4 regions of the Pseudoalteromonas sp. 2CM36K genome follow, and region 3 is predicted to be linked to each of the others. Evidence: predicted binding sites of a transcription regulator. Region 3 holds the regulator's gene; each other region holds the start of a gene.

The links. The regulator FliA, encoded in region 3, starts transcription of late flagellar genes. The targets are predictions, from matches to a motif close to CTAAAGNTNNNNNNNNNNNNGCCGATA.
Region 1: the regulator FliA is predicted to act here: its motif matches at 4,176-4,202, upstream of pomA (flagellar motor protein PomA).
Region 2: the regulator FliA is predicted to act here: its motif matches at 6,365-6,391, upstream of MTN97_RS17110 (DUF5610 domain-containing protein).
Region 4: the regulator FliA is predicted to act here: its motif matches at 1,636-1,662, upstream of fliS (flagellar export chaperone FliS).

What each region holds. Positions count from the first base shown of each region.
Region 1 covers NZ_JALNTK010000010.1:113,682-121,490, reverse strand. Annotated here, with positions in the region: gene MTN97_RS08230 (DNA topoisomerase III) at 1-1,724, opposite strand, end outside; gene MTN97_RS08225 (hypothetical protein) at 1,796-2,284, opposite strand; gene MTN97_RS08220 (flagellar motor protein MotB) at 2,432-3,352, opposite strand; gene pomA (flagellar motor protein PomA) at 3,355-4,122, opposite strand; gene xseB (exodeoxyribonuclease VII small subunit) at 4,426-4,668, shown strand; gene ispA ((2E,6E)-farnesyl diphosphate synthase) at 4,671-5,558, shown strand; gene dxs (1-deoxy-D-xylulose-5-phosphate synthase) at 5,674-7,536, shown strand; gene MTN97_RS08195 (ligand-binding sensor domain-containing diguanylate cyclase) at 7,599-7,809, opposite strand, start outside.
Region 2 covers NZ_JALNTK010000034.1:15,824-23,632, forward strand. Annotated here, with positions in the region: gene MTN97_RS17070 (UPF0149 family protein) at 1-421, shown strand, start outside; gene MTN97_RS17075 (hypothetical protein) at 434-640, opposite strand; gene MTN97_RS17080 (hypothetical protein) at 640-999, opposite strand; gene ccoG (cytochrome c oxidase accessory protein CcoG) at 1,282-2,712, shown strand; gene MTN97_RS17090 (serine/threonine protein kinase) at 2,794-3,768, shown strand; gene MTN97_RS17095 (thiol:disulfide interchange protein DsbA/DsbL) at 3,804-4,427, shown strand; gene MTN97_RS17100 (thiol:disulfide interchange protein DsbA/DsbL) at 4,447-5,085, shown strand; gene trmA (tRNA (uridine(54)-C5)-methyltransferase TrmA) at 5,159-6,256, opposite strand; gene MTN97_RS17110 (DUF5610 domain-containing protein) at 6,421-7,545, shown strand; gene murI (glutamate racemase) at 7,612-7,809, shown strand, end outside.
Region 3 covers NZ_JALNTK010000003.1:202,829-210,637, forward strand. Annotated here, with positions in the region: gene MTN97_RS03040 (chemotaxis response regulator protein-glutamate methylesterase) at 1-357, opposite strand, end outside; gene MTN97_RS03045 (chemotaxis protein CheA) at 411-2,609, opposite strand; gene MTN97_RS03050 (protein phosphatase CheZ) at 2,624-3,391, opposite strand; gene cheY (chemotaxis response regulator CheY) at 3,408-3,791, opposite strand; gene MTN97_RS03060 (RNA polymerase sigma factor FliA) at 3,832-4,542, opposite strand; gene MTN97_RS03065 (MinD/ParA family protein) at 4,569-5,429, opposite strand; gene flhF (flagellar biosynthesis protein FlhF) at 5,422-6,912, opposite strand; gene flhA (flagellar biosynthesis protein FlhA) at 6,934-7,809, opposite strand, start outside.
Region 4 covers NZ_JALNTK010000035.1:367-8,175, forward strand. Annotated here, with positions in the region: gene MTN97_RS17125 (sigma-54-dependent Fis family transcriptional regulator) at 1-1,379, opposite strand, end outside; gene fliS (flagellar export chaperone FliS) at 1,743-2,144, shown strand; gene MTN97_RS17135 (hypothetical protein) at 2,150-2,446, shown strand; gene fliD (flagellar filament capping protein FliD) at 2,555-3,994, opposite strand; gene MTN97_RS17145 (flagellar protein FlaG) at 4,047-4,469, opposite strand; gene MTN97_RS18165 (flagellin) at 4,621-5,322, opposite strand; partial or broken gene MTN97_RS18170 (flagellin) at 5,623-6,030, opposite strand; gene MTN97_RS17980 (flagellin) at 6,340-7,740, opposite strand.

The DNA of each region.
Region 1 (7,809 bases), on a different contig from region 3:
GACTCCCATTTTGCAGTTAAGTCGGGGCTTGATAATCCCTCTGGTAATACACTAATTAATGCCAGGCCTGTTTCAGTTGCTTTAATTGCTTTTCCCTCACGTTTTAAAAAGCGACGTTTAAATAACAGCTCAATAATGCCTGCACGCGTTGCTTCTGTACCGAGGCCATCTGTTTCTTTTAATATTTTTTTGATTTGCGGGTCTTTTACATAACGGCTAATTCCCGTCATAGCAGCAAGTAAGGTTGCATCGGTAAAATGAGCAGGAGGAGTTGTATGCTTTTGTACTACTTCACCTTTAGTACATGTAAGTGCCATACCTTTTTCTAAATAAGGTAATGTAGCTTCTTCTTTAAGTTCCGACTTACCCATGAGCAATTTAAAACCTAAGCTTACATCTTGCTTTGCACTTGCTTTAAATAAACCACCGGCTATGGTTACCTCTACTTTGCTTTCGTTGTAAATGTAGTCGGGATAAAACTGAATTAAATAGTGTCGACTTATTAACTGATAAATTTTTACTTCATCACTGGCTAAACTCGCATTTTTTAACTGTTTAGTTGTCGGTACTATGGCGTGATGAGCGGCCACTTTTGAATCGTTAAAACATTTACTTCGTTGTTTTGCATTTGCCTCATTTACCAGCTCGACTGACTGCCCACCATTTACGGCTATCGCTTTTAAAATAGCAGGTGCATCTTGGTGATGCTCTCTCGGTAAGTAACGGTTATCTGAGCGTGGGTAGGTAATTAATTTATGACGTTCATATAAAACTTGGCAAATATCGAGTACTTTTTGTGCTGGCATCCCAAAAGCTTTAGCAGCATCTATTTGTAAAGCAGATAAGTTATAAGGAAGAGGCGCGGTTTGTTTTTTTTGCTTTTGCTCAAGCGCTGTTACATTTGCGGGCTGATTAGCAATGCGTGAAGTCACATTTTCGGCTAAGGCTCTATTAAGTACTCTGCCCTCTTCATCTTGATATGGTTCGCACGCTTTACTCGGTATCCACTTAGCAGTAAATGATTGCTGCTCAGGTGTAACAAGATGAGCAAGTACTTCATAAAATGGTTTGGATACAAAATTTGCGATTTCATTATCACGATTTACAACTAAACCTAAAATAGGTGTTTGTACTCGCCCAACCGACAACACATTACCAAAGCCCGCTTTTTGCCCAGCTAGCGTATAAGCTCGCGTTAAATTCATACCAAACAACCAATCAGCACGAGACCGTGCTAAAGCAGATACACTTAAAGGGATAAAATCACGGTTAGCACGCATACTATTTATTGACTTTTTAACTGCCGTTAAGTTTAAGTCACTGATCAATAATCGCTGAATATTTTGTTTTTTTGCTTGGCTGATTTTTGCTTGTTCTATAACTTCATCAACTAATAATTGGCCTTCACGGTCAGGATCGCCAGCATGTACAAGTGTTGTTGCTTTTTTGATTAGCTTTTTTAAAATAGTGAGTTGTTTACGAGTTTTAGGCTTTGCTTTAAGTTGCCAATGCTCAGGCACAATAGGTAAATGTTCAAACTGCCACTTTTTAAAACGCTCATCATAATCATCGGGTTCTGCTTGCTCGAGCAAATGACCTATGCACCAAGATACGCAATCACCATTTGCCACTTCAATATAGCCATCATGCTTTTTATGCGGTTTAGGAAGTGCGTCTGCAATAGCGCGACCCAAAGAGGGTTTTTCAGCAATATAAAGTTTCATAACATAGCTCTAACACTGTTCATATAAACAGTAGTCTAGCACATCATTTTAAACGAGGGGTATTTTTGTCGTTATAAGCTTAAAGCTTTATTTCGCTTATTAACAAAAATATATAAAAGCGGTAGATAACATATAACAACAGTAGCGATATTTATTAAGGGCATAAATGTTTGATACATAACAGTACTATACGATAAATCCCAAAGATGGCGATCTACTAAACGAAACAATTGCAGAATAGGGGCAGCAATAACCACAAGTTGGCCAAGTACACATTGCCACAAATGCACTTTATCTTTAAGACCCCAATAAGCAATAAGGGCCATCCAAGTAATATCTGTTAATGCCCATACAAGGTAACGGTATATATAAATACCATCATCAAACGCCATTAAACTTGAGTAGGTCACAGTGCCAAATAAGAAAAAAGCGGCGGTAATAACAACGAACCTAATAGCTAAATAATCTTTGAGGATAAAGAATATAAAAATAGCCGGACTCAAAATAAGAACCCAGCTTTTACTTAATATACTTACAAAATACAAAAACCATTCAGGCAAACTCAATAACCTTACTTAACTTTTGCATCTTCATCAGTTCCATCGCCGTTACCAGGCATACTACAATACTTAGTCAACATATTCGCCCCATTACATTTGTTAATAATGTTGCACTCTACGCTAAAAAAGGTACATAGCCAAATCATTCTATCTTACATCAATTGGCGCTGACTCCTTTGCCTTACCTTGTAAAATAGATATTTCTACACGGCGATTGCGTCTGCGATCTTCGCGGGAATCATTAGGTACTAAAGGTCGTGTTTCTGCACGCCCTACCACCATCATTCTGGTTTTATCAAAACCTGGAACTTTTTGTAATTCACTCGCTACCGCAACTGCGCGTTTAGAGGATAAATCCCAGTTATTAATGTAAAGCTCGTTGGATACCTGAAAATCATCCGTATGACCAGACACCGTAATTTCACCGGGTACATCTTTAAGTAATCGGCCAATATCTTGAATGATAGGTTTAAATTGTGGTTGTAAAAATGCACTCCCCGATGGAAACGAGCCATTTTCTCTAATACGAATTATGATTTGCTGCCCTAAAGATTCAAGCTCAATAGCCCCATCAATAATTTGTTTTTCAAGCTGTTGCGCAATTTTTTTAACTAAGTCATTTATTTGCTCTTGATCAGCAGCAGACACTGCCGTAGCTGCAGCAACTTCCTCTGAGGTACTGCTTGATTCACCACCTCGCTTTTCACCACGTTGCTCTTGACGTCCACCTGCGGAGCTTTCATCTCCCGCCTGAAACTCAAGCATTTGTTGAGTCATTTCAACCGTTTGTTGCTGAATGGTTTCTATAGGAGTTGGCTCAGGTTTACCCGGTGTAAACTCCATAGCAATAACAGATGTCCCTTTTGGAATGTCTTTTACCTCTATTTTATTTTGTACACCAAAAGCAAACTTCATTGAGCCCGCAATTTGTTTAAATTTAAGTATATCCATTTCAGAAAATGCGAGTAAAAGTACAAAAAAGCACATTAATAGCGACATTAAATCGGCAAATGTCCCCATCCATGCAGGTAACCCTGGAGGAGGGCATTTGCACTCTTCATCTGACATAATTATTCCTCAGTATTGACTGTGCGTTTTGATTCAGCTAGATAATTTTTCAAAATCCCTTCAATTACTTTAGGATTTTGGCCATCTTGGATGCCTAATACCGCATCTAAAATTAAGCGCTGATTCATGGCCTCTTCGTCTTTACGCAGTTCAAGTTTTACCTGAATAGGAATGGCGACAACATTCGCCAAGAATGCCCCATACAACGTTGTTAACAAGGCTACCGCCATTGCAGGTCCGATTGCTTTTGGATCATCCATGTTCGAGAGCATAGCCACTAAGCCTATCAACGTACCGATCATCCCCATTGCGGGAGCAATATCACCTAGCGACTTAAATAAGCTTGCGCCCATTTCATGACGAGTCGTCGTCAGGGAAATATCTTTTTGTAATGTTGCACGCACTACATCCGCATCATGCCCATCCACGAGCATATCAACGCCTTTGCGCATGAATGGATTTGGAATTTCGGCTTCTTCTAAGGCTAAAAACCCGCCTTTTCGGGCAGAATCTGCTAGCTCAACCGCCTTTTCAATTAACGCTTCAGGGGGTTCAATTTTAAACATAAACGCTTTTGCACATACTTTACCAATGCCAAGAAATTGCGACATGGTAAAATTAGATAAAACGATAAAAAGGGAACCACCAAATACGATAACCACAGAAGGGGTATTGTAAAACATAGCGACTTCACCGCTACTACTCATAAACATGGACATGACAATTAAGCCAATTGCGCCAAGGATCCCAATAATGGTTGCTAAATCCACATTCCCTCCAAAGGTTTTATATTTTTTCTTCGCAAGCGTTGTTATTAATTGTTTATCGGCAAGATACTGAAATACTTAAGTGATTTTTATGATAAACGGTAAAATTACGATTAGTCCTATTTTAGATCAACATAGGTAATCAACCTAATTAATCAAAATTAATAATTTTAAAAAATAACGTTGAAACGCAATAAAACCCAATCAACAGCATTTATCTATCAAAAAACAATATCATTCTTTGACCTAGTTTAGCATTCCCCCTAAAATTGGCGTCTAAATTTATTATGTAAGTTGAAAATAAAGATGGCGACTAAAAAACCTGAAAATTTAAGTTTCGAACAAGCACTAGAAGAGCTAACAAAAATTGTCAATGAAATGGAACAAGGTGATTTATCGCTTGAACAGTCTTTAAAGCAATTTGAGCGAGGTATTGCACTTGCGAGCGCATCTTCAGGCAAACTTCAACAAGCTGAGCAAAAGGTGTCGATATTAATGGGTAATGACGAAAAAGCACCGCTTACTCAGTTTGATAACGATTTGGAATAATTGTGAGCATAAAAGAACAAATAAAGCTCGCTCAAGATGATGTAGTCAATACACTCAACCTTTATTTCGAACAACCACTTGAAAGCGACAACACCATAAAAGAAGCCACACATTACAGTCTAATGAATGGCGGGAAGAGATTACGCCCTTTTTTGGTTTATACCACAGGCAAAATGCTCGGTGCTGAAAAACGTGATTTAGATGTGCTGGCAGCAGCCATTGAATGCATTCATAGTTATTCATTAGTGCATGACGATTTACCTGCGATGGATGATGACGACTTACGCCGTGGTCGCCCTACTTGCCATATTGTATACGGTGAAGCACAAGCGATTTTAGCTGGAGATGCACTGCAAACTTTAGCATTTGAACTTATTGCCAAGCATAAATTTAAATGCTCGACTGAAGCACAATTAAAAATGATCGCAGCATTAGCGCATGCTTCGGGGTTACAAGGTATGGTTGCCGGACAAGGCCGTGATATTGCAGCAACCGATAAGGTTATTACTGTTGATGAGTTAGAACGTATTCATAAACTTAAAACCGGTGCGCTAATAAATTGTGCGATTACTCTTGGTGCACTGTGTGCTCCTAATACGAGCCAACAAACTTTAGAAAACTTATCAACTTTTGGATACGCTATAGGGCTTGCATTTCAGGTTCATGACGATATTTTAGATGTTGAGGGCGATACGCTTACTTTAGGCAAGCCACAAGGGTCAGATATTGCAGCGAATAAAGCGACATACCCCGCTTTATTAGGTATGCTAGGCGCTAAGCAAAAAGCACAAAATTTAATACAACAAGCCCATGAGGCATTAGCTAACATTGACGCAGACACAACAGATTTAGCGGCATTGGCAAACTATTTAATTGAACGTGACCATTAAACATGGCTAAACCGTATTAAATCTTAGAACAAAATTATTACTGAATATTAAGTCGCCTTTTAAACCTCGTTTGTTTTGAGGAGGGTTAATATTAGCGAAGGATATATAAAAAACCATGACACTTGATAGCAGCAAGTATCCATTACTTGATTTGGTGAACGAACCAGCCCACTTGCGAGAGTTAGCACAAGAAAAGCTTCCTGCATTTAGCCATGAATTGCGTGACTATTTAGTCAATTCGGTATCGCAAAGTAGCGGTCATTTAGCGTCTGGTTTAGGAACCGTAGAACTTACCGTTGCATTACATTATGTATACAACACACCCGATGACCGTTTGGTCTGGGATGTGGGCCATCAAGCTTATCCGCATAAAATACTGACTGGCCGCCGTGACCAAATGCATACCATTCGCCAAAAAGACGGATTGCACCCTTTCCCTTTTAGAGATGAAAGTGAATACGATACCTTTAGTGTTGGCCATTCAAGTACCTCAATTTCTGCGGCGCTGGGTATGTCCATTGCTGCGCAAAAAGAAGGCAAAGGGCGTAAAACAGTCGCGGTAATCGGCGATGGCGCAATTACTGCGGGTATGGCCTTTGAAGCAATGAACCACCTTGGCGATGTTAAATCAGACATGCTGATCATTTTGAACGATAACGAAATGTCGATATCTGAAAACGTCGGTGCGTTAACCAATCATTTTGCGCGTATTTTATCAGGTAGCTTTTATACCAACATCCGCGAAGGCAGTAAAAAGCTGCTCTCTGGTGTACCGCCGGTAAAAGAGCTTGCCAGCCGTATGGAAGAACATATTAAAGGGATGATGATCCCGGGTACTTTTTTTGAAGAATTAGGTCTAAATTACATTGGCCCAATTGATGGACATGATGTGAATATGTTGGTTGATACGCTGCGCAATATGCGTAACTTAAAAGGCCCACAGCTTTTACATATAAAAACCCAAAAAGGCAAAGGTTATAAGCCTGCCGAAGCCGATCCGATTGGTTATCATGGCGTACCAAAATTTGATCCTGCAACATCAAGCTTACCAAAATCTAAGCCAGGTGCGGCGACTTTCTCAAATGTGTTTGGTGATTGGCTTTGTGACATGGCCGAGCAAGACAGTAAACTCATGGCAATCACGCCAGCTATGCGTGAAGGTTCAGGTATGGTACGTTTTTCTAAAGTGTATCCAGAACAATACTTTGACGTAGCGATAGCAGAACAACACGCCGTTACTCTTGCTGCAGGTTTTGCCTGTGAGGGCTTAAAGCCTGTTGTGGCTATCTATTCTAGCTTTTTACAACGCGCGTACGATCAACTAATTCACGACGTTGCACTGCAAAACCTACCGGTATTATTTGCTATAGACCGCGCCGGTATTGTTGGAGCCGATGGTGAAACCCATCAAGGCGCCTACGACTTAAGCTTTATGCGCTGTATACCTAACATGGTCATTATGGCCCCAAGTGATACTAACGAATGCCGTCATATGCTTTATACAGGCTATCAAGCTAATTGTCCTGTTGCTGTTCGTTACCCGCGTGGTAGTGCAGGCTCAGCAGACATTCAAAGCACTATGCAAAAGCTAGAAATTGGTAAAGCGAATGTAATTAAAAAAGGTACTAAAGTGGCTATATTGTCATTTGGTACCTTGCTTGAAAACGCACAACTTGCCACTAATGAGCTCAATGCTACATTAGTAAACATGCGATTTATTAAGCCACTTGATACGGCATTAATTGATGAGCTGATTAATGATAACGATATTATTGTAACCCTTGAAGATAACGCGATTGCGGGCGGTGCAGGCTCTGCAGTTAATGAATATTTAGCGAGCATTAAAGCCGATGTAAAAGTGCTTAATTTAGGTATTCCTGATGAATTCATTAAACATGGCACACAACAGCAAATGCACGATGAAATGGGGTTGGGTGAACATGGTATTTTAACTTCAATTAAAGCATTTATGAGCTAATACTTATAGTGTTTAATAAAAAAGGAGCCATTGGCTCCTTTTTTATTGCTCATCTATAATCTCTAGCGCATCCACACCTTAATGTCGGCTAGACCATTGCTTTGTAACAAACCAATTTGCTGTTCAACATTGGGGTTTTGCTCAAACTCAAATGCATCTAATTGCTCGTCAAAGGTAATATTAGCGACGCCATCGCCGCCACGTTTTTTAACTTGATGTAATGCTATGTCAGCTAGATTAATTGATGTTTCCCAGCTAATAACTTGCCCACCT
Region 2 (7,809 bases), on a different contig from region 3:
TACCGCGAATGACCTTGATGAAGACATGTTGTTTTTGTTTATGGCATTACATCACCAAGTAAGTGAACAAGTATTTGAACTTGGTTATAAGTTACCCGCTGAGTTTGACCTTGAGTTTTGTCAGCAGTGGTCTGCAGGTTTTTTAACTGCAAGCCAAACGTATACTCATAAGTTACTTCAGAGTGAGCAACTAGATATTCAATACAAGCAAGCGCTTGAAAGTGCACAGGCGACTCTTAGCTTTTTTGCATTAGATAAACCAACGATTGCACAGATTGCACAGCAAAATAATATCGATGAATTACATTTGTGTGCGCAGCAGTATGAATTAATGGGCGACTTTGCGTTAGGTTTTGCTGAACTTATAGAAATTGTCGCGCTTAATAGTGGTTTGTATACCGATGAGGGGTGGGATGAATAAGTAGGTAAAGCCTTAAGCGCCAATCTCTAATTCAATATCAGTGCAACCTTGTTTGCACTGTATTACTCCCTTACCAGGTTCGCTGGTGGCTAAATTTAACGTTAATACACCCTGGCAATGCTCACATTTAAGTGTTTTACCTTGTGCCAACTGCTTAAGCATAGTGCGATGTTTGTGAAATGAGTTACTTGCTTTTTTATTTAATCCAGAAAAATCCATTATTTCACTCTCGATTGCGCTAATGACTCTTTGATAATGCGACATACCGTTGTTAAACGTTCTGAATAAAAGTAAAGGTTTAGATCGCCTTGACGACAATAGCGTAGTTCAAACAACTTTACTGACTCATCATTGGTAAACGTTTTATTAATATAGTCTTCTTCGGATCTTGAAAGTGCTAACTGTTTATTGATTTTGTTTCTTGTCATGGTTGCGACAGGAAAACGATCAACTTTAGTTGTGCTGCTTAACAAGCCTATACCATCACCGAGTAAGCGCTCACGAGGCTCTTTTACCAAGGGGTGATCAATGGTAAAAAATGCTAGGATCACAACCACTAGTATAAAAAATTTCTTCATAAATACACAAACCTTGATCCAAACAACACGTTAGTAGCCGGCAAGTGTAATAAAATACACCTTAAAAGCAAGTCACAAGTTGAATAAATTATTAGCAATCTAGTCAGTAATTTTAGCCAATATGCGTATAATAAGGGGAGTAATTAGATATTTCTGAAATATCTGAAAGTATACAAGTGCGACCTAAAGCGTATTATGTTTAGCATGTAAGTTGCTACACTTAGGCGAAAAGTACAAAAAGATTGCTGAATTTTTATTTCCTAGCGGCGTTGAGGAACTTCAATGGATAAGCAAATTAAAGTAAAAAACATACCAACAGAGGTTAAGATCCAAAAACCCGATCTGAGCCGACAAGAAGATAGATTTAACCCACGCAACCGTATTTATGTGCGTGCTGTTTCAGGGCTCCATCAATTACTAAGACAACGTATTGGCTTTTTAGGCATGCTGGCGTTTATGTTATTGCCATGGATCAACTTTAATGGTCAACAAGCTGTTTTATTTGAGCTAATGGAGCAAAAATTTAATATTTTTGGCTTAACCCTGTGGCCACAAGATTTCACCATTCTTGCATTTATATTTATGCTAGCAGCGTTTGCCTTATTTCTGGTTACCACTTTTTATGGTCGAGTGTGGTGTGGCTATACATGTCCGCAAACAGTATGGACCTTCATTTTTATTTGGTTTGAAGAAAAGTTTGAGGGCAGCGCTAACCAACGTAAAAAGTTAGATCAACGGCCGATGGATTTTGACAAGTTCTGGCGTAAAACAGCTAAGCACACTAGTTGGGTATTATTTTCTTTATATACTGCGTTAACGTTTGTTGGTTACTTCACGCCTATTCGCGAACTACTGCCTGAATTTGTTACCTTTAATGTGGGCGGTTATGCCTTAGTTAGTATTATTGTATTTACTATTTGTACTTATGGTAATGCGGGTTGGATGCGCGAAATTATGTGTTTACATATATGCCCATACTCACGTTTTCAGTCAGCAATGTTTGATAAAGACACCTTTACTGTAAGCTACGATGAAGCGCGTGGTGAAAACCGCGGGCCACGTTCGCGTAAACAAGACCCAAAAGAGTTGGGTTTAGGTGACTGTATTGACTGTAACTTGTGTGTGCAGGTTTGCCCAACCGGGATCGATATTCGTAATGGTCTGCAATATGAGTGTATAAATTGTGGTGCTTGTATTGATGCCTGTGACGGCGTAATGGATAAAATGAATTACCCTCGGGGCCTTATCTCTTACACCACCGAGCGTAATTTAGAAACACCGGAGAATAAAACCCATCCGCTGCGTCCAAAGCTGATTGGTTACAGTGTTATTTTAATCTTACTTACCGGTGCGCTGGTTGCTAATATCGCCATGCGTAAAACCATGGACTTTGATATTATTCGCGACCGCAACCAGTTGTATCGTGTCGATTTTAATGGTTTAGTTGAAAACACCTACACCTTAAAAGTGATTAATAAGGCACAGTACGAGCAAACGTTCTCTATTGATGTAACGGGGTTAGATAATTATAAATACTTAGGTGATACTACCTTTACAGTAAACGCTGGTGAATCGCATAATGTACCGCTATCACTGGTAATGGACCCTTATGATTTAAAAGCGCCAATGACCGAGTTTAACTTTGTGTTGTCGCCAATAAACGAGCCCGATAATAAAATATCGCAGCCAAGCAACTTTTTTAAAGCACGATAAGTCGCTTTATTAAAGGCAAACGAGCACTGTTATTAACAAAAAAGCGGGATATTCCCGCTTTTCTTTTTATATAAGAAGTATATGAGTAAATTTAGCTTTATTGACTTAACCCCAGATCTTATTTTGGATGCCATAGAAAGCGTGGATATTTATGCTGAGTCAGGGTTGTTAGCGCTAAATAGCTACGAGAATCGGGTCTATCAATTTGTGGCCGAGGGTGCAAAGCGTTACGTCGTTAAGTTTTATCGCCCTGAGCGCTGGAGCAAAGCGCAAATTCAAGAAGAGCATGACTTTGCTTTTGAGCTAGCCGCCGCTGAAGTACCGGTGGTGGCGCCAATAAAACACAATGGGCAAAGCTTGTTTGAACATCAAGGGTATTTATTTACTTTGTTCCCAAGTGTAGGCGGGCGTTTATTTGAGGTGGACAATTTAGATCAACTCGATGTGCTCGGGCGTTTAATCGGTCGTATGCATCAAGTAGCCAAAACGAAACCCTTTACTCAAAGACCGACCATTACCTGTGATGAATATTTAGATACAGCTAAAGTTCATTTACAAAAAAGTAAGTTAGTCCCTATGGGATTAGAGACTTCCTTTTACACTATTTTAGATTTAGTCATTGCCCAAGCGCAGCTGCAATATAAAAATGTAGACAGTATTCGCTTACACGGAGACTGCCATGCTGGTAATATTTTATGGGCTGGGGATGCGCTGATGTTTGTTGATTTAGACGATAGCCGCCAAGGACCTGCAATTCAAGATTTATGGATGATGCTCAGTGGCGATCGACAAACACAGCTGTTACAGTTAGACACTTTAGTGAATGCGTATGAAGAGTTTTGTGATTTTGATCACTCACAACTGAAGCTGATCGAACCGCTTCGCGCCATGCGTATGATTCATTACATGGGTTGGGTTGCAAAACGTTGGAGTGATCCTGCTTTTGTACGGAACTTTTCATGGTTTGCAGATGACAAATACTGGGAGCAACAAATTTTAGCGCTTAAAGAGCAGTTTGCAGCTTTGCAAGAAGCCCCGTTAAAATTATTGCCATAATATTTTTATTTTAAAAGAAGTATAACGAGATATTCATGCTTAAAAAATTAAAACTAAGTTTACTGATCCTATGTTTACCTTTTGCAGCATTAGCTGCTAACTTTGAAGCGGGTAATCAATACACTGTAATTGATGTTGAAAAAAGTAAAACCCCGAATGTAACCGAGTTTTTCTCTTTCTATTGCCCACATTGTTTTAAATTTGAGCCGGTAGCCAAAGGGATTGCAGAAAACTTACCTGAAGGGGCTGAATTTGTAAAAAATCATGTCAACTTTTTGGGAGGCGTTTCACCACAAGCGCAAAGTAATTTAAGCTTTGCTTACTTAATCGCAAAAAAGCATGGTCAAGCCGAAGCAGTAACAGCGCAAATTTTTAAAAGCATCCATATTCAGCGTGCACCATTAACAGAAATTAAAGACGTTAAGAAGTTATTAGAGCTTAACGCAATTGATAACAGCACATTTGATAATGATATTGCTAGTTTGCCTATCATAGCAGCTGAACGTGCCATGCAAGATAAGCAGAATAAATATTCTGAGCTTGGCGCATTAACTGGCGTACCTACATTTATCGTAAATGACAAATATAAAATCAATATTAATACAATCAAGAGCCAACAAGAACTTGATGCGTTAATTAGCTTTTTACTAAAACTATAATTTTTGGAGCACCATAATAATGATCAAATTAGTTAAAGCAGGGTTGCTTGCTGTATTACTCCCTTTAGCTGCAACCAGTTTTGCTGCCACTTACGAAGAGGGCGTGCATTACGATGTCGTCTCTGATCGTGCAACCAGAAAACCAGAAGTAAAAGAGTTTTTCTCTTTTTACTGTCCTGCGTGTAATAACATGGAACCACTGCTGGCCGAAATCAAACCTAAGCTAGATAAAAACGTAAAGTTTAAGAAAAGCCATGTAGATTTTGTGGGTGTACGTGACCCAGAACATCAAACCATGATCAGCCAAGCATTAGCTACAGCTGAAGTACTACCTCAAAAAGATAAAATTATTTCAGCGATGTTTGATCATATCCATGCAAAGCGTGCACGATTTAATGAGTTGGCAGATGTAAAAGACGTATTCTTAGCGCAAGGCGTAGATGGCGACAAGTTTGATAAATTATTTGAAAGCTTCTCGGTACGTACACTTAGCTCTAAAATGAAACGTGACCAAGATTACTTTAAAGGCAAAGGGGCACTTCGTGGCGTTCCTACGTTTATCGTTAATGGTAAATACAAGCTTAACCTAGGTGGTGAGTCAGGCATTTCATCGCCAGAAGATGTAAGCGCACTCATTAATTACTTAGCAAATAAATAAGTAGTTTGGTTAAATAAAAAAGCTCCTTAAGGAGCTTTTTTATTTTTACAACGTGCGCTGTTTAATGCTTTTTTTATTTACGTTGTAAAAACACACCAGATTCAATGTGGTGTGTATAAGGGAACTGATCAAATATTGCAAAGCGCTTAACCTCATGGGTTTGCGTTAAGTGATCAAGGTCGCGCTCTAATGTGTCTGGGTTACATGAGATATAAATAATATTCTCATAGTTAGCCACTAAGTCACACGTAAGCGTGTCCATGCCTGCTCGAGGCGGGTCGACTAAGATGGTTTGGCAGTTGTAACTACTAAGGTCAATGCCATCTAGGCGAGAGAAAGTACGCTCGCCTTTCATTGCCTGAGTAAACTCTTCGCTCGACATGCGAATAATATCTAAGTTAGTTACTTTGTTTTGAGCAATATTATATTGCGCTGAATGCACAGACGATTTTGATATTTCTGTTGCCAGCACTTTATTAAATGAGCCCGCAAGTGCAATTGAAAAGTTTCCGTTACCACAATACAGCTCTAGTAAATCATTGTTTAGTGGTTTACATAACTCTTGTGCCCACTCTAACATTTTAATATTTACCTTCGCATTAGGCTGAGTAAAGCTATTTTCTACCTGCTGATAGATTAGCTCTTGGCCATTCACCATTAAGCGCTCAGTAACAAAGTCATCGCCCAATTTTTCTTTTTGCTTACGTGCACGGCCAATAAAGTCAATTTTGTACTGGCTACTTAGTTTTTCTTTTAAGGCATTGATCTCAGTTAACCAGTGTTCATCAAGTGGCTTGTGATATAGCAAGCTCACTAAAATTTCACCACTGAGGGTTGATAAATAATCTATTTGAAATAATTTACGACGCAGTACTTCGCAGCCTTTTAAATTTTCAATCATCACCTGCATAACTTCACCTACTAAAGGAGCTGCAGGGTCAAAGGTATCAACACGTATTTTATCTTTTGTTTGTTGATCAAACATAATATGAAACAGATCGTCACCATCGTGCCATACTCTAAATTCTGCACGTTGGCGGTAGTTAATGGGCTCAGAGCTAAATACTTCTAACTGTTTTACACCAAAACGTTGGAATTGCTCTGTAATACGCTGCTCTTTTTCATTTAATTGTGCATCGTATTGCGTGGTATCTATATTTATAACTGCCATTAACGGTATAACCTTATCGTTGAGATCTGTTTATCGGCGCTATTGTAGGGGGCGAAGCGTATTTGTCTAGTTTTGATCAAATATAGTGAGCTTTTTTTGAGCATTTTACTACAGCATAGGCTTTCTTGGCCGATATAAGAGTAAGTCTAAATAGGAGTCCTCTCATGAAAATAGGTAACTTTAGTTTTGTTCCACACAGCAATGCCAATAAATACAATACTAAACAAGCAATGCCACAGCCTAAAATAGACTCGCCACCAACTAGTTATCAGCAACGAGGAAAAGAACTGGCTGCTGCCATATTAGGTGACAAAATGGCAAAAGAATTAGGTTTGCCGGTTGCTGAAGCGAAAAAAGACAAACCACTGTTTGATTTTAATGAAGTCGTAAAAAATGTTTTAGACTTTGTTACAAGCTCGGTAAAAAAAGCCAAAGCCAATGGTGCCGATAACGACAAACTGCAAGATATGCTAAATCAGGCACGTAAAGGAGTGCAAACGGGTGTTGATGAGGCTGTGGATGAACTAAAAGGCATGGGCGTATTTAATCAAGAACTTGAAGAGGGTATTGATAAATCTAAAGAGGGTATCTTTAGGGGCCTCGATAAATTTGAGCAGAACTTATTTAACCCTCAACCTGCAAGCGTAACTGTAAGTCAGGCGCAATATGTAAGTTTAAGCAATAGTGCTGATTACACATTCACCACAGCAGAAGGTGATGAGGTGAGTATTAGCTTTGCAGATGCTTATCAATCGCAATCATCTAGTCGCTATCAACAAACAGATGATTCACAATCATTTAGTACGCAATTTTCTGAATCCCGTGAGCTCTCTTTCTCGATGTCAGTAAATGGTGAGCTTAATGAAGACGAGCAGCAAACCATAAATGATTTAATGGCAGAGTTACAAGATGTCAGTAAAACCTTTTTCAGTGGCGATTTAGACAAAGCATTTGAACAAGCCCAAGAACTCAGTTTAGGGAATGAACAGCTGGTGGCATTCTCAATGGACTTACGTCAAAGCAAAACCGTTGCTGCCATTAAAGAGTATGAACAAATTAAGCCAACATCAGAAAAAGCCATTGCCGAGAGTGTTGCCCCTTTTAATGATGATCTAAAATCGGCTTACTCTAAAGCGCACACCCTAGGATTAGAAAGCCAGCTATCAGGTATCATTCAATGGCTAAATCAAGATCAACAAGAAATAGATAAACTGGTTGATTACACTAACACCATGTTTGAAAACTTAGATAAATTAAGCGCCGCTACTGCAAAGCTAGGCACTGAGTAAAACTACTTTCTTTTACAAAAGCCACATGGCAAACTGCCGTTCTTAGTAAAGAGTAGGAATGGTAGTTTGTTAGCGCACATCATGGTATTTGATTCAGGTATAGGTGGAACCACCGTGCTTGAGCATATTCAGCAAAGCATTCCTCATGCTCAATACAGCTATTTTATGGATAATGCATTATTGCCATATGGCGCACAGTCGCAACAAACCATCATTAATCGACTATGTGGATTGATTCAATTTATTAAAGATGAGTCACTAAAT
Region 3 (7,809 bases):
TATTGCGTCGTCGTTATTACGAGCAATATCTTCAAACTTTTTCGGTAAAAAATCCATCGCGCCGGCATCAAGTGCATCTAAGGTGGCAGATGCGCCTGCGCGTGTTAACGAGGAGAACATTAAAATAGGAGTGGGGTTACTCGCCATGATCTCTTTAACCGCACTAATACCATCAAGCACCGGCATTTCAACATCCATGGTGATCACGTCAGGTCGTAATTGAGCTGTTTTATCGACAGCTTCTCGACCATTTACAGCGAAACCTATAACTTCAATGCCGCTGTCTTGTGCAAGAATTTCACTCACTCTGCGGCGAAAAAAGCTTGAATCATCAACTACTAAAACTTTAACAGCCATTTCGCTCTCTTATTCAATGAATGGGTAGGCATAAAATATATGCCTACTTTTAATTATCCAGCGTAATGCTTTAACATACTTGGCACATCTAATATCAGTGCAATGCCACCATCAGAGGTGATTGTTGCACCTGCCATACCAGGCGTCCCTTGAAGTAATGCGTCTAAAGGCTTAATTACCACTTCCTCTTGACCAATAAGCGAGTCAACAACAAAACCCACTTTTTGAGTTCCTATTTGCACAATAACCACATGACCTTGTGCTTTTCGCTGACCTCTATCAGCCCCTTTGATGAGCCAATGTTCAAGGTAGAATAACGGAATCGATTTTTTACGAACTATTATAGTAAGCTGACCATCAACCACATTGGTCTTTGTTAAATCCAAGTGGAATATTTCACTAACACCCGCCAGCGGCAAAGCAAATGTTTGTTCGCCAACCACTACCATTAAGGTAGGCAGTATTGCCAGTGTCAGTGGTACTTTAATCTCTAAAGTAGTACCTACGCCCATCTCTGATTTAATATTTACTGAGCCATTGAGTTGAGTGATTTTTGTTTTAACCACATCCATACCAACGCCACGGCCAGAAATATCTGAAATCTCTTCTTTAGTTGAAAACCCAGGTGCAAAAATAAGGTTATAAGCTTCGGTATCAGAAAGACGACTCGCTTGGTCGTGATCAAGCACCCCTTTGTTAATGGCAATCTTTTTAAGCTTTTCAGCATCCATACCAGCACCATCATCTTGGATAGTAAGCAAGATATGATCGCCTTGTTGAGACGCTGATAAAGTAACAGTACCGGTTCTAGGTTTACCTGATGCTTCACGAACGTCTGGCATTTCAATGCCATGATCCACTGAATTGCGCACTAAATGCACTAACGGATCAGCAAGCGCTTCCACTAAGTTTTTATCTAAATCAGTGTCCTCGCCTACCATTTGCAAGTTGATATCTTTATTCAATGAACGAGCTAAATCACGTACCACACGTGGGAAGCGGCCAAATACTTTTTTGATTGGCTGCATTCGTGTTTGCATTACCGCACCTTGGATATCAGCTGTCACTACATCTAAATTAGAAATTGCTTTACCCATGGCCTCGCTATCAGAGTTAGTCGCTAGACTTACCAAACGATTTCGCACAAGTACCAGTTCACCTACCATGTTCATTATTTGGTCTAAGCGTTTGGTATCAACTCGTACCGTTGTTTCTGCCGGTGGAGGCGCTGCTTTTTTAGCGGGAGCTGCTTGTGCCGCAGAAGCCGGCTCTGGTTTAGGCTGTGGCTTTGGTGTCGCAGCAGGCGCAGGTTTATTCTCGACTACAGGTTCTGGTTTACTTACAGGAGCCGGTGTTTCTATCGATTTAGGTGCACCTTTACCATGAAGCTCATCAAGTAACGCTTCAAACTCGTCGTCACTTATTTCATTATCGCCCGAGCTTTGCTCGTTACTTGGTGGAGCCACAGGAGCTGATGGTGTTTGTTGTGGTGTACTTGAGGTTGCTTGGCTCACTTCGCCAAAGCTGCCTACACCATGAAGTTCATCAAGTAGGCTTTCGAATTCATCGTCAGTTATATCACCACTGACATCATTGTCACTTGATGATGATTGTTTTTCTTGTGGGGCTTGCCCTTTTCCATGAAGTTCATCAAGTAGGCTTTCGAATTCGTCTTCGGTTATTTCATCAACCTGAGACTCAGTACTGCTGCTATCTGGGCCGCTAAATAATTCATCAAAAGCAAACGGGTCTTCTTTAGCATCGTTGCTCGGTTGCTCTGCAACTGGTTCAGGCTCTACCGATGGAGTTTCCACAGAAGCTATATCTTCAACCACAGAATCGCCGGCAAGCTCTTCTGCTGTCGGTGGCTGCCCAAGTTTGTGAAGTACAGCAAGTAATTCTGGATCCGCAGGCTCTGGCTGGTCACGATTTTTAATCGTGGCAAACATTTCATTAATGGTGTCCAGTGCTTGTAAAATCACATCCATTAATTCAGAGTTAACTGTTCTTACACCTTGGCGCAGTAAATCAAACACATTTTCAGCACCATGACATGCATCAACAAGCTCTGTCATAGCCAAAAAGCCAGCGCCACCCTTTACAGTGTGGAAACCGCGAAATATTGCGTTTAGTAGCTCAGTATCATCTGGGTTGTTTTCCAGTTCTACTAACTGTTCAGATAAAAGCTCAAGGATTTCTCCGGCCTCTACTAAAAAGTCTTGTAAAATATCTTCATCGACTTCAAAGCTCATGCAGTACTCCCCTATTAGAAGCCCAAACTTGATAATAGATCATCAACTTCATCTTGATCAGATACAACATCATTACGCGATTCTTTATCAATAATAGGCCCTTCAGGACCTGCTAGTGTTTGTGCAACAATGGGATCTTCTATTTTTTCTGGTTGTTCAGTGGGTTCAACCTCCCCACCTTGCGCTGCAAATGCAGTTAAAAGGTGAATTAAACTTTCTTCCACTTCACGGACAAGTTCAATAACACGGCGAATAATCTGACCGGTTAAATCTTGATAGTCTTGAGCCATCAGCACATTAGTCATCAGCATTTGTAACTCATCGGTTTTGTGATGAGAACTGCTCATAAACTTATCAATACTATGGCAAAGTGATTTAAACTCACCAAGCTCTATTTCGCGGTTCATTAAACGATCCCACGTTGGCTTGATATCAGCTATTTCGTCAGCGATTTCTTGTGCTAATGGTAAGCTTGCTTCAACCGCATCCATTGTCTTATTGGCTGCGTTTTCTGTCATTTCCATGACATAGTTAAGGCGTTTTTTTGCGTCAGGGATGGCATCAGTGGTAATGTCTGTTAAACGCGTGTCTAACTCGAAACTTTTTAAAGCTTCGTGCAGTTGACGCGTCAACTTTCCCACCTCAGCAAATAAATGTGATTGCTCTTGTGAAGCTGTTTCTAAAATTAACTGATTCGCTTTATCTTGCTCACCATTTTCTAAAAAAACAACTAACTGGCGAGCTTGTTCTAAAGTAATCTGAGGCGCAGCAGGTGCTGACATAAGCCTCTCCCTCTCATTAACCTAAACGTTCGAACACTTTTTCTAATTTAGTTTTCAATGTACTTGCAGTAAATGGTTTAACAATATAACCATTAACACCTGCTTGGGCCGCAGCAATTATTTGTTCTTTTTTAGCTTCTGCTGTAACCATTAAAACAGGAATATGCTTTAATTTTTCATCAGCTCGAATTGCCCTTAAAAGATCAATACCTTGCATGCCTGGCATATTCCAATCTGTTACAACAAAATCAAACGCTTGATTTTGCAACATAGGCAAAGCAGTTGACCCGTCATCTGCTTCTTGAACATTGGTAAAACCTAAATCGCGCAACAGATTTTTAATAATACGTCTCATTGTTGAGAAATCATCAACAACAAGAATTTTAATGTTTTTATCCAAAACATCCTCCAGTGAGGCCTGAACCTTTATTTACTTACTTCTAGTTTATCCAGTCATTGATTTTTGCTTTAAGCTTAATCATCGCCTGACCATGTATCTGACTTACACGCGATTCACTTACATCGAGTATATGCCCAATTTCTTTTAAATTCATCTCATCGTTATAGTACAAAGAAAGCACCATTGCATCTTTCTCCGGTAACGACTTTATTGCACTGAGTAAAGACTCATTAAACCGTTCATTTTTAACATTATTAAACGGTTTGTCTAGTGCTAAATCTTGGCCATGGGGTGTAATCACATCGTCATCTATACCAAGGTCTTCAATGCCTAACACTTTGCTTACATTTACATCGTTTAAAATATGATGGTACTCATTTAGCGAAATTTCAAGTTTTTCAGCAACTTCACTATCTTTAGGTTCACGGTTTAAACTGTTCTCAAGCGCAACAATAGTCTCTGCAACCAAACGGCTTTTTCTGTGAACTGAACGTGGAACCCAATCGCCTCGGCGCATTTCGTCTATCATCGCACCACGAATACGAATACCGGCGAAGGTTTCAAAACTTGCACCTTTGCTTGGATCAAAGTTTTTTGAAGCTTCAATTAAACCAATCATACCCGATTGAATTAAATCATCTAGCTGCACACTGGCCGGTAAACGAGCAATTAAATGGCACGCCACTTTTTTGACTAATGAGGCATGCTTTTCAACAATCATATTTAAATTCTGTGTTGACTGATATCCCATAACTCTATTCACCGGTATTGTCATTGTTAGTTACTAACTAGTTTCTCAATGAAAAACTCTAAATGACCCGAGGCTTGGCTAGGTGTTGGCCACTTAGCAATTTTTGTAGCCAGTGTTTTAAAAGCAATTGCAGCAGGCGACCCAGGAAAAATCTCAACAATTACTTTTTGGCGGCGCGTTGATTTGCGCATATTTTCATCATATGGAACCGTTGCAACCAACTCCATTGATATATCTAAAAATCGGTCGGTAACCTTTGAAAGTTTAGCAAATAATTCCTGCCCTTCACGTAAGCTACGCACCATGTTGGCAACAATTTTAAATTTGTATACGCCGTGCTCACGGCTCAGTACTTTAATGAGCGCATAGGCATCGGTAATTGATGTTGGCTCATCACATACCACCACAACCACATCCTGTGCGGCACGAGAAAAGCTCAATACCATGTCAGAAATACCCGCAGCGGTATCAACAATTAAAATATCAAAATCAGTGTTAAGCTCGCTAAATGCACGAATAAGTCCAGCGTGCTCTGAGGGTGATAACTCAACCATACTTTGCGAACCCGATGTTGCAGGTACTATTTTTATACCTGCAGGGCCTTCAACTAAAATATCTTCAAGTTCACACTCACCTGATAAAACATGAGATAAATTGCGCTCTACACGCAGTCCAAGCATAACATCACAATTAGCTAACCCTAAATCAGCATCTAAAACCAGCACACGTTTGCCTTGTTGGCCTAGCGCGATTGCCGTATTAAGGGATACGTTTGTTTTACCTACTCCACCTTTGCCGCCGGTGACAGCGATAACTTTTACGCCGTTATTATTATTGTTGCTCATTTTGCGAAGGCCGCTTGCTTGATCTAAAACTGTGTTAATCATACATCTCTACTGTGCTCGACGCCACTGATTGGTGTCGTGATTGTTGTGCTTTTATTCTTTTCAAATACAATTGCTCAGCTTTTTTTACTAGTTTTTCGGCATTTGCCACTCTAATATCTTCTGGTACTCGCTGGCCGTTAGTAAGATACCCTATTGGGAGACGATTTTGAATCGCAATACTAATAATCTCACCTAAACTCAATGACTCATCTAACTTAGTAAAAATACATCCACTTAGCTGTACTTTTTTAAAATGCCTTACTGTTTCTTGTAATACATTAATTTGTGCTGTAGCACTTAATACTAAATAACTACGTATATCTACACGCTGATTACGCATTAAGGTATTAAGCTGCTCAGTTAAACGCAAATCTCGCTGACTCATTCCTGCTGTATCAATTAAAACTAGGCGTTTATTTCGTAAATGGTATAAAACTTCTGCTAATTCATTTGCATCTTTGACTTGTTTAACGCCACAGCCAATAATTCGACCATAGGTTGCTAGCTGCTCATAAGCACCAATACGGTAGGTATCAGTCGTAATAAGCGCTACTTTATCGGCACCGTATTTTTGTGCACCCAATGCTGCCAGTTTTGCAACTGTGGTGGTTTTACCTACCCCTGTTGGGCCTACTAGTGCATAAACACCACCTTGGCGAAGAATTTCGTTGTTAGTGGTTTGCATTTGATCTTCAACCATATTCAATAAGGCTTTCCAACCTTGTTGGCGAGATACATCGTCGGGTACAAAGCATGCCATTTGCTCAGCAACCTCTTTATCTATCCCCATACCCACTAAACGGTCAATCATGCATGCACGGGTTGGATCGCGACGTGCCATATCTTGTTGCATTAAACCTGATACTTGATGTTCTAGTAATTGACGAATTGCGTTCATTTCTTCGCGCATAGTGCTTATATCACTCGACTCGTTTTGCATAGTTTGCTGACGAGGTGCACTCGGTGAGTCTAAATCGTCAAAACCACTGTCTAAATCATCAAAACCCAAGCTATCAGCTTGAGTACGAGGACGTGCAGGTGCGCTTGGTTCACGCTCAAACATATTTTTAGGTCGAGATTGGACAGGCTCTTGTTCTTGATAGTGACCAGAAGTGTCAATGCCAGAGTGTGAAAACATTGACGCAAGCTCTGCTGAACGAGGACGGGGAGATTGACGTTCTAATAAAGCTTGTAAACTATCAGCTACCTTTGCTTGTGGCTTAGGTTGAGCACGTTGTGGTTCTGGTTTAACAAAATTATGTGAGCTTTGCTCAGTATGTGCAAATGAAGCGCTTGCAGCAGGTTGGCTTTGAGTCTGCTCTGGCGGTTTTGTCGCTGCTTTGTCGTAATCAACTGCAGCAACAATTTCAACGCCATTAGCTAGTTTTTTATTTGACATAATAACCGCATCAACACCGAGCTCTTCTTTTACTTCTTTTAGTGCAGTGCGCATGTCTTTAGCAAAAAAACGTTTAATTTTCATAATTCAAACCCCTTTAAAATCTTATTGTTGGCCTACAGAGCTGACAATCTTGATCTGTCTTTCATCTGGTATCTCTTGATAAGACATCACTCGCAATCCTGGAATGGTGTATTTAACAAATCGAGATAACACAGTGCGTAACATTCCTGACGTTAGCAATATTGAAGGTTCACCGGCCATTTCTTGATTTTGATGCGCTTCATTCAATGATGTTTGAAGTCTATCAGCAAGCCCTGGTTCTATTCCGGCACCTTCATCACCTGCATTTTGAAGTGACTGATGCAACATCTGTTCCAACTCAGGCGCCAAGGTTATGACAGGGATTTCAGAAGACATACCAACAGCATCTTGAACGATTAATCTACGCAGTGATATTCGCACTGCAGCCGTTAATACATCTGGGTCTTGGCTCCGAGGGCCATACTCAACAAGGGTTTGAACAATTGAGCGCATATCTCGTATTGCTACCCCTTCATTTAATAAATTTTGTAGTACTTTCACGATAGTGGTCAGCGGTAATACCTCAGGTACAAGTCCTTCAACTAAGCGAGGGTGACTCTTACCTAACATATCTAATAAGTTTTGTACTTCTTCATGTCCGAGTAATAATGCGGCGCTATTGGTGAGTAACTGACTAATATGGGTTGCCACCACGGTAGCCGAATCAACCACCGTGTAACCTAAAGACTGTGCTTCATCTTTTTGATCAGGTTTTATCCAAACTGCATCTAAACCAAACGCAGGATCTTTAGTTTCAATTCCTTTTAGCGGGCCAAATACTTGGCCTGGGTTAATCGCTAATTCATCACCATGTTTAAGTTCCCCCTCACCACTTGATACACCCATCATGGTTATGCGGTATGCATTTGGGTCGAGTTCTAGATTATCGCGTATATG
Region 4 (7,809 bases), on a different contig from region 3:
CCTAACACTTCAGCAGCACGGGCGACAACGTAATCAAAGCGCTCTAATGCCTGTGTGATTAAGTTAATTTCAAGCTCAGCTAAGTACTCTTTAAGCTCAATACCTTCATCGGGCAATAAACCAGGTGCAGCCTGAACAAAATCATCTTCTAGATCTATTTCATCTTCGCTAAATCCGCCACTAAAAATATCATTAAACGCATCACGTTCCATCAGCTCTTCTGGGTACTGTGGCTCATAGGCTTCAACTTCAATGTAGCGGTATTTATTGGGTAAATCAGGAACATCCACAACCTTATCTGGAAACATAATAACCATGCGTTCAACAAGGTTCGCCAGCTCACGAATATTACCTGGCCAAGAATGCTCTTTTAAACTATCAATAGCACGCTCTGTAAACTTAGCCGTAGTACCGCTTTGCTCATTTACGCGGCGCATTAGCTCTTTAAGCAGCAAAGGGATGTCTTCTGCGCGTTGAGCAAGAGATGGACTCTCAATAGGAAAAACATTTAAGCGATAGTATAAATCTTCTCTAAATGAGCCTTTTTCTATCATGCTTTCAAGGTCACGGTGGGTTGCAGCAATCACACGCACATCAGCCTGAATCGCTTTGGTACCACCAACGCGCTCATAGCTACGCTCTTGAAGCACTCGTAGTAACTTAACCTGCATTTGCAGTGGCATATCCCCTATTTCATCTAAAAATAGCGTGCCACCTTGCGCTAACTCAAAACGGCCTTTTCGTGCTGAAATAGCCCCAGTAAACGCACCTTTTTCATGGCCAAATAGTTCACTTTCTAGTAGCTCCGCAGGAATTGCCCCACAGTTTACTGGTACAAATGGGCCTTTGTTACGCTTAGAAAGCAAATGTACGTTACGGGCAACTACTTCTTTACCTGTGCCCGATTCACCTAAAATAAGTACGTTGGCATCGGTTTTAGCAACTTGAGTAATTAAAAAGCGTAAATCTTTTACGGCTTTGGTTTCACCTACAAGGCCATCAAAGGTGCTTTTTTCTTTGTTATGTTTATGCTCGTGAGGCAACATGCGCTGATATTGCTGACAGTCATGTAATAACTGAGTGGTAACTTCATGAGTAAATGGCTCACATATCAATCCCACAACATTAGCGAGACTCAGTAGCGGTTTGAGCGTTTCACCTATCAGTAAAAAAGGGAAAGTCGGATAGCGTTTAATTAAACTTTCATGATCCAAAGATTGCAACGCCCCTAATACCACAATACATTCTTTGTTTTGATAGTGGCTACATGCCTGTTCAAAGTCAGCTTCTGTTTGCAACTGTACCGCCTCACCAATAAAAGTAAGGGATGCATATAATCCAATAGAGCGATTATTATTATTATCTAAAATTAAGATCATTTTTTAGCGAGCCATTTATTTCACTAATTTGTTTTATTAATCAAATTGTAAGCCAGTTGGATTTTGATGCAAGTAATAGCGGCGATTTTTTGACATTAACGCCAAAAAACAGACACATCAAGTAAAAACCACCCCTTAAAAGCTAGGTAATTAGTACTGGAATGAAAATAATTAGTTAACAAAATGCTGCCACCCTCTTTATTAAGCAAGTTCATCCTGTATTGTTATTATATTTATAATTAATTTAAATTGTTTACTTAAGTTGTGACCATAAATGCCGATACATAAATAAGCGAAAATGCTTGGCATTAATATTGCTTTGTTTCATATAGACAATTTCACATATTTATTTAGGATTTTTCCATGGCTCATGTTTCATTAAAAAAATATTCTCAAGTGCGTGCCAGTAGTATTGCCGAAATGGCACCGTATGAGCAAATTAATCTTATTTTTAGTAACATAATTGGTCGCTTGGCCGCGACTAAAGGTTTTATTGAACGCAAAGAAATAGCAAAAAAAGGCGAAAACATCTCTGCCTGTATTTTACTATTAGGTGCACTGCAAGATGCGCTTAATTTAAAAGTAGAACAAGACCCGAGTATTTCTAACAATTTATTGGCTCTTTATGATTATTGTCAGCGTCGTTTAACGCAAGCGAACATAAACAACGATATTGAAGCGATTACTGAAGTATCAAGCATTGTTAAAGAAATTAAAGAAGGTTGGGAGGGTATTCCTGCCGACCAACGTATGCCGGCTATTTAATAACTATGCCAAAAAAGTCAACACAAGCCGCAGAGCAAATTAAACAATTACTCTGCGAGCTTCAAGCTCAAGTTAATAGCAACAGGGCCGATGGTGCTGCTAATTCGCTTGAGTTATTAAATAAACACTTAGTAAATTGGTGCGAAAGTACCTCACCGCCAAGTGTTGATGAGTTAAGTGTACTGCAAACGCAAATTAATATGATTTTAGCAACCGCAGAAAACCAAAAAGTAGAGTCGTTTAATGCGATACTCAAACATAAAAAGTCGGATAAAGCCATAAACGCTTATAAGTCGACTTAACAGTAAAAACCAACCCTTAGCATACCATCACCAAGCACACTAAGTGGCACACAATAAAAAGGCCGCTAAGTTAAATACTTAGCGGCCTTTTTAAATTAATAATACATATTATTTAGACTGCCTTACCACACCTGGCATATTGTCTAACTGCGCTTGAATATAGCTACTGGTAGAGTTTAAGCCTGCCACCAATAAATCCATACTATTGTACTGCGCATACAAGCGCGACTCTAGTGACTCCATTTTACGCGCAAACGACACGCGCTCGTCATCAATATCGCGCAGCTGCCCTTCTTTACTTTCTATTCTGTTTTGAATTAAACCATCTGACTTAGTATAAAAGTTCATTAACTCATCAAACGATTGGGCAAAACCACCTTCGTCAGTATTTTTACCTACAAAAAACTGCTGCACTAAATCAACATCATTTTTTACTTGCTCGTCTAAGCGTTCGCTATCTAAGCTTAACTTACCGTATCTGTCGGCTTCAACACCCAACTGCGATAGCGATAAAGAGTTACCATCGCCCAAGTCAACACTGTTGGTAATTTCTTGCCTTAACTTTGACATAACACCACGTAGCAGAGAATCACCCGCCATTACGCCAGCGCCATCCTCGCCAGATTTACCTAAATTCTTACTTAGCTCTAACAGCTCATTGTAACTTTTAACAAACCCATCAAGTCCAGCTTTAATATTATTATTGTTTTCTTTTACTGTTAATGTGCTTACGTCATCATCAATACCTTGGGTTTTTTTAGCCGTAATATCTACGCCATCAATAACACTTTTAAACTCGTTCGTACTACTTGAAGCAATTAAAGTACCATCAATGGTTATTTGAGCATTTTGCGCCGCATTTACCTCAGTTAAATTAGTCGTATGGTTTGCAGGGTCCGCATCAGACACGTCATAGGCTAAGCGAGAGAGCCCGCCTACATCGGTATTGTTACCATCGCTATCTTGTACGGTAATGGTAATGGCGTTTTCTTCACCGGTTTGTTTACTGGTTAAAACCAAATGTTGACCTGCATCACTGGTTACTATCGTTGCTACCACAGAGTCATTAGAGTCAGAGCCAGTGTATGGGCCGTTATTTATTTGGTCTCTTAAATCTTCCAGTGTATTAGTAGGCGACAGCACAGTCGAAAAACTGTTATCTCCAGAGCCAATAGTAATCACACCACCACCAATCGCCTCATCGGCAGCAAATGCAGGAGACGATAACTTATGGGCTTGTGCCAGTGCATCAACTTTTACATTATAACTGCCTGGCTCGGCGTCTTTGTTTGAGCTAAGAGATATAAAATCATCATTACCCGATGCTGTGCGCTTTTGGTAGTTATCGACCTTGCCAAGCGCGGTCATAGATTCTTGCACTTTTACAAGTGCCGCCTTAAGTGCCCCAGCGGCAGAAATATCTGTGGTTAAATTACCCTCTTTTCTATTTAAACGCGATTCAAAAGGGGCTTTTTCGGCATTTACCAATGCACCTACAATTTCTGATACTTGTAAGCCTGAGCCTAACCCTGTAAACGAAATAGCCATATTACCCTCTTTAATAACTATTTAAATGAAAAATTAAGCCACCATTTAGGCGCTATACAGTGTGATCTATCAATAAGCCCGCAGTTTCAGATAACTTAGACACTAAATTTAACACCTCTTCCGATGGATATTGTTTAATAATATCGCCAGTGTCTTTATCTAGCACTTTAATTACATCGCGGCCAGAGTCCTCGTCTACCTGAAACTGTAAGCTACGGTTCATTTCGCCCATAAAGTCCTGCAATTGTTGCGCCATTTGTTCTAGTTGTTCACGCTCTAACGGCTGAGCAGTTACTTCTTGATTATTTTTTTCGTATTGATTTTGCTGTAATCGTTGCTGATTTTGTGTATCAGCTTGCTTTACATCGTCAACAGCGCGTTCGGTTAGCGAACTAGCCGCTTGACCAACTACTTTATCTTCACCCGCAAGCGGAGTTGGTAATGTAACTTCTGCATTGGAATTAATGGTATTCATAACAGATTCCTATTTATTAGTTAATTAAACAATAGCTCAATTAAAACCCTTAAACCACAAAAGGAGGTAGCTAAAGCCACCTCCTTTTTTGTAAAACTAATACTGACTTTATGTACTAGCTAGCTAACCATTAAGCTATTACTTTAACTTATTAACCTAATAAGCTAAGTGCTGCTTGTGGTAACTGGTTCGCTTGCGATAAAATTGACGTACCTGCCTGTTGCAATATTTGGTTCTTCGTCATGTTAGCTGTTTCGGTTGCAAAGTCAGTATCTTGAATACGGCTACGTGACGCAGATACATTTTCTTGAATATTCGAAAGGTTACTGATTGTATGACCAAAACGGTTTTGTACCGCACCTAAATCGGCACGTTGGCTATCTATTTGTGCTAGCGCATCATCAATTATATCAATTGCACTTTGTGAATCTAGCTCTGTTGTTAAATCAATATCTTGAACAGTACTGCCTGTGGCTAAAACAGCAACATCACCAGCAGAGTTATCATTTACAGTGAAATCAGCTTTTGAAGATAAAGTAACAACTTCCTTTGTAGTTGTAGTTGTAACTGAAGCTGTCGCTTCAGTTACTGGAGTTCCTGTTTCATTCAGGGTGGTCGCACTCGAAGCGCTATCAGTAAATGTTGCTGCAGCAGCAGTACCGCCACCATCACCTGAAAAATCAGTCAGTTTAATAGGAGCCCCTGTAGCATTTGTGATTGTGATTGTACCTGAATTATCAACTGCTGAGTAACCTTCTATATCATTTATTGAAGCTGCAAGTTCACCAGCATCAGTACCAGATACATCAGACCCATCCAATTTAAAATCGATTGTGCCGCTATCAAAGATCATAGATGAAAGAGTTGCAGTTGTAACATCAGCATCAACATTAGCAACTGCTGCTGTTACACCATGGTCACCTTTTGTTGCATTAATCGCTGCCGCTTTATTGGCTGCGCCTGATCCCGAAGCATCTACATCGTAAGTTTCACCACCTACTGTAAATGAAACGCTTCCAGCTGTACCAGTGATGTTAGTAGTTGCTTCTAATGAACCAATTTTATCTGCGGCTGTGCTACTTAAACTTATAGAGATAGTTTCGTTAGCATTTGAGCCAATTTGAAAGTTTCTTGAACCAAAATCTCCATTTAGTAATTGCTGGCCACCAAAAGAGGTGGTATTAGAAATACGAGTTAGCTCGTCTTGCAGGGCAACAACTTCTTTTTGCAGTGACTCACGATCTTCTGTTGAATTTGAACCATTCGCTGATTGAAGCGCTAGTTCACGCATACGTTGCAAAATGTTTGTTGACTCTTGCATTGAACCTTCAGCAGTTTGCGCCATTGAGATACCATCGTTAGCGTTACGCTGCGCTACACCTAAACCATTAATTTGCGATGTTAAACGGTTTGAAATTTGCAGGCCTGCCGCATCATCTTTTGCGCTATTGATACGCATACCTGATGATAAACGTTCCATAGAAGTTGCTAAGTCAGAACCTGATTGCGATAGGTTACGTTGCGCGTTTAGTGAAGATACATTTGTATTTACTGAAATCATAATAAAACTCCTGATTACTTTCGTAATGTTGCTATTTTAATTTAACCAAGAGCTGTCACAAATGTATGCTCAGCTCCGTACTGATTAAGTTAACGGCCGGAGGTGAATTATCTTTAGGAGTATTTTAAAAATAAATTAGTTTATTTATTTAATAAAACGTAACTAACTGTTTTAAAATTAAAAATAGTTATTTGTTAATTTTTATAACGCATAAATTTATGCCCCAAATAATTTTTACTATCTCAAAAAACAAAAAAACGCACTTTAAGTTGAAGTGCGTTTATAAGTATTTTTTGGTGAAGCTAATAATTAACCACCTAACAAGCTAATTGCTGCCTGTGGTATTTGGTTTGCTTGTGAAAGTATTGACGTACCCGCTTGTTGTAATATTTGGTTTTTAGTCATTTGTGCAGTTTCGGTAGCAAAGTCTGTATCTTGAATACGGCTACGTGACGCAGATACATTTTCTTGAATATTAGCAAGGTTATTAATTGTGTGACCAAAACGATTTTGTACCGCACCTAAACCAGCACGTTGGCTATCTATTTGTGCTAGCGCATCATCTATTACAGACAAGGCGTCTTGCGAACCAGTTGCTGTAGATAAGTCAATATCATCAACGCTTGCAAAAGCTGCCGTTGCAGATAACCCTTTATCAGTACCATCATCGACGGCTAAATCTTCAGATGAAGTTAAAGTAACCACTTCTTTAGTTGCGCTAGCTCTAGCCGATAATACTTCTGAGCCTGACTCTACTGTTAAAGATACATCGGTAGTATTTGAATCAGTATCCGTAAAGGTTGCTGCAGCATCATCACTAGTACCGGTACCAGTCTCTGCAAAATCTGTTAGTTCGACAGGTTCTCCAGCAGTGTTTGTGATTGTAATGGTGCCTGAATCCTCTGTAGCAGTGTAGCCATCCAGAGCATTAATTGCCGCTGTAAGCTCGGCATTATCCGTACCACCAACAACATTTCCGCCTAATTTAAATTCAACACCTGCATCAAATTCAGTCACCTTAAGAGTTGCCTCTGTAACATCTTTTACCGTGGCAGAGGCGCCATGCTCACTAGTTTTTGCATTAATTGCCTCTGCTTTTTCAGTTGCTGTTGCACCACTTGCTACAGTTACAGTGGTGCCGCCAATTACAACATCACCAGTGCCAGCACCATCAATAGTTAAGCTAGCCTTATTACCACTACCGATATCTTTAGCCGCAGTGCTTGTTAAACTAATTGATATTGTTTCATTGGCATTTGCACCGACCTGAAAATTTCGTGTGCCGTATGAGCCATCTAATAATTGCTGACCACCGAACGATGTGGTGTCGGAGATTCGTGTTAATTCTTCTTGTAGGGCAGACACTTCTTTTTGCAATGCATCACGATCTTCAGCTGAATTTGAACCATTGGCAGACTGTAAGGCAAGCTCTCGCATACGCTGTAGTATATTAGTCGATTCTTGCATCGCACCTTCGGCAGTTTGCGCCATTGAAATACCATCGTTGGCGTTACGCTGAGCAACAGCTAGGCCATTTATTTGTGATGTTAAACGGTTAGAAATTTGTAAGCCGGCGGCATCATCTTTAGCGCTATTAATACGCATGCCAGAGGCTAAACGCTCCATTGACGTTGCTAAGCCTTCGCCAGATCTTGTTAAGTTACGTTGTGCGTTTAGTGACGACACATTAGTATTTACTGTTAATGCCATTTTACCATCTCCTAGGTTTAAACAGAGTGTGGTTCAACACGATTTAACAGGAACCACTATTCGATAATT